2 regions of the Nocardioides sp. CCNWLW239 genome follow, and region 1 is predicted to be linked to the other one. Evidence: riboswitches for the same ligand, from Rfam matches in the RefSeq annotation. Region 1 holds a riboswitch; the other holds the start of a gene.

The links. A riboswitch is a leader RNA that binds a small molecule or an ion and turns the genes downstream of it on or off. The one in region 1 is predicted to bind thiamine pyrophosphate.
Region 2: another riboswitch for thiamine pyrophosphate. It lies ahead of WBG06_RS05065 (thiamine ABC transporter substrate-binding protein); the one in region 1 lies ahead of thiE (thiamine phosphate synthase).

Annotation. Positions count from the first base shown of each region.
Region 1 covers NZ_JBBBNW010000004.1:207,251-211,229, forward strand. The annotation lists gene thiS (sulfur carrier protein ThiS) at 1-87, opposite strand, end outside; gene WBG06_RS18035 (FAD-dependent oxidoreductase) at 84-1,109, opposite strand; gene thiE (thiamine phosphate synthase) at 1,109-1,720, opposite strand; TPP riboswitch at 1,714-1,823, opposite strand; gene WBG06_RS18045 (carboxymuconolactone decarboxylase family protein) at 1,867-2,457, opposite strand; gene WBG06_RS18050 (fumarate hydratase) at 2,558-3,979, shown strand, end outside.
Region 2 covers NZ_JBBBNW010000001.1:1,052,159-1,056,137, forward strand. The annotation lists gene WBG06_RS05060 (ABC transporter permease) at 1-1,091, opposite strand, end outside; gene WBG06_RS05065 (thiamine ABC transporter substrate-binding protein) at 1,088-2,149, opposite strand; TPP riboswitch at 2,146-2,254, opposite strand; gene WBG06_RS05070 (GNAT family N-acetyltransferase) at 2,286-2,717, shown strand; gene WBG06_RS05075 (MBL fold metallo-hydrolase) at 2,707-3,780, opposite strand; gene WBG06_RS05080 (hypothetical protein) at 3,777-3,979, opposite strand, start outside.

The sequences.
Region 1 (3,979 bases):
CGGTCGCCGGTCGCCGGTCCTGGTCTCGAGCAGGTCGGCGACGGTGCCGCCGACCTCCATCGGCTCGCCGTTCACGGTGATCTTCATCCGTCCTCCTTCATCAGGAACCGGCGAGGGTCCAACGCAGACTCCACCGCCCCTGTCTCGATGTGGTCGGCGACCAGCCGCGCGATGAGAGGCGCGAGCAGGACGCCGTTGCGATAGGCGCCGGCAGCGAGCACGACGCCGGGCTCCTGGGTCGGGCCGACGAGCGGCAGGTTGTCCGCGGTCCCGGGGCGATCGCGCGAGGTCACCTCCGCCACGCTGGCCCGGTCGAGCCCTGGTACGACCCGGCGGGCTGAGTCGAGCAGGCGCCACACGCCCTCGACGGTCGGCAGCAGCGGCCCGTCGCGTTCCTCGGAGGTCGCCCCGATGACGACCTCGTCGCTGTCTGTCCGCGGCACCACGTAGACCTGCTCGCCGTGGGCCCAGGCGCGCACCGTGCGCTCGACCCGCTCCGGTGTCCGCAGGCGCACCACGTCGCCGCGGACGGGGCGGATGAGGGAGGAGAACGGAGCGGGCAGCCGCGCGCCGGTCGCGATCACGGTCAGGTCGGTGGCCTCATCACCTTCACCAACACGCGTGTCACCAACACGCGCGTCACCGACCCGCGCGAGCAGCGCCGCAACGACCGCGCGCGGGTCGACGGAGTGGTCGTCGGCGAGCAAGGCGCCGCCGCCGACCCGGCCGAGCCCGGGTTCGTGGCCCAGCAGGTCGCGCCGCCCCAGCCGTTCGTAGGAGACCCCGGCGAGATCGAGCACCGCGAGCTGCCGCTCGACCTGCTGGACGTCCCCGGCGTCGACACCGACCAGCAGTGTCCCGCGGGTGTGCACGGGCACCCCGAGCCGGGAAGCGAAACCGGGCCAAAGCTCGAGCGACGACAGGCACAGCCGGGTCAGCGACTCCTCCCCGTACCAAGCCTCACCGGCCGGGCTGAGCATGCCGGCCGCAGCGTACGACGCCCCCGACCCCGGCGCGGGGTCGATCACCATGACGTCGTGGCCACGACGGATCAGCTCGTCGGCGACGGACAGCCCGACGATTCCGGCACCGAGGATCCGCACCCGCATCACGCCACCGCCGTCACGAGCTCCTTCGCGGCTTGGACCGGATCGGGTTGTCGCCAGAGCCCGCCGATCACGGCGACCCCGTGGGCACCGGCAGCGCGCACCGGCCCGGCGGACTCGGTCGTGATCCCGCCGATCGCGATCAGCGGCAGCACACCGGCGGCCTCGGTGACCGCAGAGACGCCCAGCGGGTCGGGGAGCCCGGCCTTGGACGTGGTCGCGAAGACCGGCCCGAAGCCGGCGTAGTCGGCGCCCGCGGCGGCGGCCTCCTCGACCGCTGCCCGGTCCCGGCAGGTGGCGCCGATGATCAGCCCGGGCGTGACGGCGTCGGCGATCCGCCGGGCCTCGTCCAGCGGTAGGTCGGAGGCACCGAGATGGACCCCCTGCGCACCGACCGCGAGCGCCACGTCGAGCCGATCGTCGACGACGACACAGCAGTCGTACGCCGCGACCAGCTCGATCACGCTTGCGGTGAGCACGAGCAGCTCACGGGTGGTCGCGGTCTTGTCGCGTACCTGGAAGCCGTCGACCCCTGCCGCGGCGAGCGCAGGCAGGAGCGTCAGGTCGTCGGTCGTGGAGACGAGGCAGAAGAGTCTCGGGAGGGCAGACAGCACGTCAGGTCACTTCCTTCGCCGGCATGATCCGGATCAGGTATTACGGTCGGAGCGGCTCCAGCTCCCTCTCAGCCCGCTGCCGCGGACTCCCGTGTGGTTGGGTCCCGATCACTGTAACGGAGTCATGGGGACCCGACGCAAGGGGTTCACCCGATCATGGACGACCGACCTCCGCGCTGCGCGAGCGGCTTGAGCTCACACGCCTCCGCGAAACCGTCGGACTCGATACCCAGCGCGACATTGGTGCGGGTCGAGAAGTTGGCGAACCCGATGACCGCGGTCAGCTCGACCACAGCCGCCTCACCGAGCTGCGCGACCAGCCCCGACACCATCTCGTCGGTGACGGTCGGCTCTGCCTGGCTCATCGCCTCGGCGTACGCCATCACGTCCCGCTCCAGCGGCGTGAACACACCCGACTCACGCCAGCGCGGCACCTCCCGAGCCTTGACCATGTCGAGGCCGCGGTTGTGCGCCTCGAAGTAGTTGAAGTCCAAGCACCAGCTGCACCCCACCGCCGAGGCGACGGTCATGTGGGCGAAGGACTTCAGCTGCTCGTCGCAGACGTCCCACTTCTTCACCTTGGACCCGAGGCCGGACATGCCCATCAGGACCTTCTGGTTGTGCCAGTAGACGCCGACCGAGGACGGCACCTGACCGAGCATCTTCGTGGCGAAACGCTTGATCAGCATCCCCTTGAAGCCGGTGATCTCTGCGGGGGCGATGCGGGTGGCGGTCATTTCTCCTCCTGGGTCCCGGCCCCGTCCTTCGGGGCTCTCGACACCTAGACGACAGACGCGCGCGATCTGTGACATCCCAGGCGGCGTACGATTCTCTTCCGTGGCTGACGTTGAGTTCCGGTACTCCGACCTCCTCCCCACCGGCAAGGACGACACTCCTTACCGGTTGATCACCAGCGAGGGGGTGGAAGAGATCGAGGTCGACGGGCGCAAGTTCCTCAAGGTCGACCCCGAGGCGATCCGCCTGCTGACCGCCGAGGCGATGAAGGACATCAACCAGTACCTCCGCCCGGCCCACCTCAAGCAGCTCCGCAAGATCATCGACGACCCCGAGGCCTCGGGCAACGACCGCTTCGTCGCGCTCGACCTGCTCAAGAACGTCAACATCTCCGCCGGCGGGATCCTGCCGATGTGCCAGGACACCGGCACCGCGATCGTGATGGGGAAGAAGTCCGAGGGCGTGCTGACCGGCTCCGACGACGCCGAGACCGTGTCGCGGGGTGTCTTCGACGCCTACACCAAGCTCAACCTCCGTTACTCGCAGCTCGCGCCGCTGACGACGTACGAGGAGAAGAACACCGGCTCCAACCTGCCCGCGCAGGTCGAGATCTACTCGACGGCCGAGGGCGAGAACGGCCCGGAGTACAAGTTCCTCTTCATGGCCAAGGGTGGCGGCAGCGCCAACAAGTCGTTCCTGTTCCAGGAGACGAAGGCGATCCTCAACCCGGACAAGATCCTCACCTTCCTCGACGAGAAGATCCGCTCGCTGGGCACGGCCGCGTGCCCGCCCTACCACCTCGCCGTCGTCATCGGCGGGACGTCCGCGGAGTTCGCGCTGAAGACGGCCAAGTACGCCTCGGCCCACTACCTCGACAACCTCCCGACCGAGGGCTCGATGTCCGCCCACGGCTTCCGCGACACGGAGCTCGAGGAGAAGGTCTTCGAGCTCACCCAGTCCTTCGGGATCGGCGCCCAGTTCGGCGGCAAGTACTTCTGCCATGACGTACGCGTCGTCCGACTGCCCCGCCACGGCGCGAGCTGCCCTGTGGCGATCGCGGTCTCCTGCTCCGCCGACCGCCAGGCGCTGGGCAAGATCACCCGCGACGGCGTCTTCCTCGAGCAGCTCGAGACCGACCCGGCGCAATACATGCCCGACGCCGGCATGGCCGAGGAGATCTCGGCGGGCGAGGTCGTCGACATCGACCTCAACCAGCCGATGTCGGAGATCCTCGCGACGCTGTCGCAGCACCCGGTCAAGACCCGGCTCTCCCTGTCCGGCCCGATGGTGGTGGCCCGCGACATCGCGCACGCCAAGATCAAGGAGCGCCTCGACGCGGGCGAGGAGATGCCCGACTACATGAAGAACCACCCGGTCTACTACGCCGGCCCGGCCAAGACGCCGGAGGGCATGGCGAGCGGGTCCTTCGGGCCGACGACCGCCGGCCGGATGGACTCCTACGTCGAGCAGTTCCAGGCCGCCGGCGGCTCCATGGTCATGCTCGCCAAGGGCAACCGCTCCAAG
Region 2 (3,979 bases), on a different contig from region 1:
ACGAGCGCGACCAGTGACGCCTGCACCGCGACCGCCAGCGACGTGATCAGCGCGGTGGTGACCGGCACCGGCAGCGGCGGATCGAAGCCAGGGGTCTGCAGCGCCACGTAGTTACCGAGACTCCACCGGTCATCGACCCGCAGCGAACCGAGCAGCAACGCCAGCAGCGGCCCGGCGACCAGCAGGACGAGCACCGAGGTCGACAGCAGGACCGGGAGGTCGCGCAGCGAGACCGGCCGGCGGCGTACGACGACGCGTGACTGCGCCGGGTCGGCCACCGTGCGCAGCCGCCCGGCCACGACCAGCAACCCGATCACGACCACGAGCTGGAGCACCGACAGGACCGCGGCACCAGGGAGGTCGAACAGGGTGAAGGTCAGCTTGTAGATCTCGGTCTCGATGCTGTTGTAGCGGACCCCGCCGAGGGTCAGCACGATCCCGAAGGCGGTGGCGCAGAAGAGGAAGACCACCGATGCGGCGGAGACGATCGACGGCCGCAGCGCGGGCAGCGTGATCGTCCAGAAGACCCGAGCCGGCGACGCCCCGAGCGCGGCGGCGGCTTCGCCGGGGCGCGGGTCGAGCGACTCCCAGGCCGCCCCGACCGCCCGGATGACCACCGAGGCGTTGAAGAAGACCAGCCCGAGGATGATCGCGGTGGGCGTGCCGTCGAGCCCCAGCCCGGCCAGGAGCCCTGCTTCACCGATGAGCTCACGGAAGGCGACCCCGACGACGACGGTGGGGAGCACGAACGGCACCAGCAGCCCGGCCCGGATGACTCGCTGCAGCGGAAACGACAGCCGGTGCAGCGCGAACGCGGCCGGCAGCCCCAGCGCCACGCTCAGCACCGTCGCCAGAGCGGAGGACCACAGCGTGAACCAGATCGCCCGCTGGATCTCCGGACGCTGGAGCACGCGGACCACCACCTCGGGGTCGAACGACCCCGAGGCGAAGAGCCCACGCTGCACCATCCCGACGACAGGCAGGACGAAGAAGACCGCCAGGACTGCCACCGGGACCGCAGCGAGCGCGATCAGGGTCGCGATCCGCCGGGTCGCAGCGCGTCGAGTCGAGCTCCCCAGACGAGAAGTCACCGTGCGATCATGTCGCTCCAGGTCGCCAGCCAGGCCTCACGGTTCTCCTCGATCTCCTCCGGATCGACGGAGAGCGGCGTGGTCGGCTGCTGGGCGAACTTCGCCCACTCGGGCGGCAGCTCGACGCCGGAGGAGACGGGGAACACGTACATGCTCTCCGGCAGCGCCCCCTGCACGCTGTCGGAGAGCATGAAGTCGATCAGCGCCTTGGCGCCCTCGGGGTGGTCGGCGCCCTTCAGCACGCCCGCGTACTCGACCTGCCGGAAGCAGGTGTCGAGCAGCGCCTTGGTGGTGGAGCGACCGTCCTTGACGGTGAAAGCCGGCGAGGAGTCGTACGACACGACGATCGGCCGCGTCCCCTTGCCGCCGCCCTGGGTGAAGTCGGAGTAGTAGGCCTGGTCCCAGCCGTCGACGACCTTGGTGCCGTTGTCCATCAGCTTGCCCCAGTAGTCGGCCCAGCCGTCCTCGCCGTATTCCGCGACGGTCGCCAGCAGGAACGCCATCCCCGGCGTCGAGGTCGCCGCGCCCGGAGTCACGAAGAGATCCTTGTAGGCAGGCTCGGCCAGGTCGTCGAGCGACTCCGGCGGCGTCAGCTTCTTGGCCTCGAACCACTCGGTGTCGATGTTGACGCACACGCTGCCGGTGTCGACGGGGGTCAGGAAGTGCTCGTCGTCGCCGGGCAGGTCGTAGTCCGAGACGCCGTCGGGAACCTCGCCCGGTGTGTACGCCTCCAGCGCACCCTGGTCGATCGCCCGGCTGGCGAAGGTGTTGTCGACGCCGAAGACAGCGTCACCGTCGGGGTTGCCGGTGTCCATCGCGATCTTCGTGGTCAGCTCGCCCCCGTCGCCCGCGTGCCGGATCTCGGCGGTGTAGCCGGTCTTCTCGGTGAACTCGGCCAGCACCTCCTTCGGCAGCGTGAAGCTGTCGTGAGTCAGCAGCACGACCGCCTTCTCGCCGGATCCTGTGGACTTCTCGGCCTCCGGTTCCGCCGACGTCCCTCCGCACGCGGACAGCAGCAGCGCCGAGATAGCAGTGGCAGCGATGGCAGGCGTACGCATGCGCATTTCTGACTCCCTTCGCCGGTATCAACCGGAGCAGGTTCGGAGGGTCTGCGGCGCCGTTCGCCGCACTCTCAGGCCTTCCGGCCTCCCCTGTCTGTTCCCGGCAACACTACTTGCTTGCGAGAATCGGCTCATGACCGACGTCGCCATCTCGTCCTTCGACGACCTCACGTCCTCGACCGCGTACGCCCTGTGGCGGCTGCGCCAGGAGGTCTTCGTCGTCGAGCAGGGCTGCCCCTACCTCGACCTGGACGGCCGTGACCTCGAGCCGGGGACGCGTCACGTGGTGCTGACCGACGGCGACCAGCTCGCCGGCACCGCCCGCATCCTCGACGACGGCGACGTGTGGCGCATCGGCCGCGTCGTCCTCGCCCCCAGCCACCGCGGCCGGGGTCTCGCCGACGTGATCATGACGGCTGCGGTCGAGGCGGTCACCGACCGCGACGTCGTGCTCGACGCTCAGTCGCCGCTGGCCGGCTGGTACGCGAAGTTCGGGTTCGTGAAGGACGGCGAGGAGTTCCTCGAGGACGACATCCCGCACACCCCGATGCGGCTCAGGCGCTGACGGCGGCGACCGGGGCGAACAGCACGCTCGTCTCCGTCTCCTCACGGGTGGCGAGGCCGCGAGCCACCAGCAGCTCGAGGTGAGCCTTGGTCTCCATGACCGCGAGGCCGGCGTTGAAGTAGTCGAGCTCGGCGAAGGCGCGCTCGTGGCGGGTCCAGCCGAGGTCGTTGGCGACCTCCAGCGCCGAGCGGCGCCCGGCCTGCAAGGACGCCAGCGACTGGGCGAGACGAGACTCGTGGTGGGCCAGGAGCTCGTCGACGCGGGCGTGCGACGAGGTCGCGACCGGGCCGTGGGCGGGCAGGAGCCGCAGGTCAGGGAGGGAGCGGACCTTGGTCAGCGACGCCATGAAGTCACCCAGCGGGTCGACGACCGGCACCGGCTCGAAGCCGATCGACGGCGTGATCGTGGGCAGCACGTGGTCGCCGGCGAACAGGACCGAGCCGGCCAGGTCTGCATAGACGTAGTGACCCTGGGTGTGGCCGGGGGTGTGCACGGCGTCGACGTCGCGGCCGGCGACGGAGAGGCGTACGTCCCCCTCCAGCCACTGCGACGGCATCCGCCAGTGGGACAGGTCGGGCGCGGGCGGCGGGTTGGCCGCCCACTTCGCGGCCAGGTCGTGCGCACCGGCGTACGCGAGCAGCCGGTCGGTCGAGACCCAGCCGTCGAGATCGCCGTTGGTGAGCTCGAGGGTGGGCCGGTCGCCGGAACCGAGGAGCACGTCGGCACCGAACTCCTCGCCCAGCACCGAGGCGAGGGTGTAGTGGTCGCGGTGGACGTGGGTGACCAGGAACCGCCGGATGTCACCGAACCCGAAGCCGAGCTTCTTCAACCCGGCCTCCAGCGCAGAACGCCCCTCGGTGATCGCCCAGCCGCCGTCGATCAGCGACAGCCCGTCGGAACCCTCGAGGACGTAGATGTTGACCGCCTTGAGCCCGTCCATCGGCAGCGGCAGCGGGATCCGGTGCACGCCGTCGGCGACCGTCCACGCACCCGGAGCCGACCAGTGCTCTCCCGAGTCAGGCGAGATCGCGGTGGCTGTCGACTGGCTCGTCGGCTGACTCATCGGGCTCCTTCGGGTCGACCTCTCCAGAGCCAGAGCAGACCCAGGATCGGCAGCAGGGCGGGAACGAATCCGTATCCGCTCCCGAACTTCGACCATACCGAGTCGTCCGGGAACCACGACGGGACAGCCAAGGAGAGGACACCGACGACGATCACGCCGGCCAGCTCGACCCACAGCATGATCTTCGCGAAACCGGCCG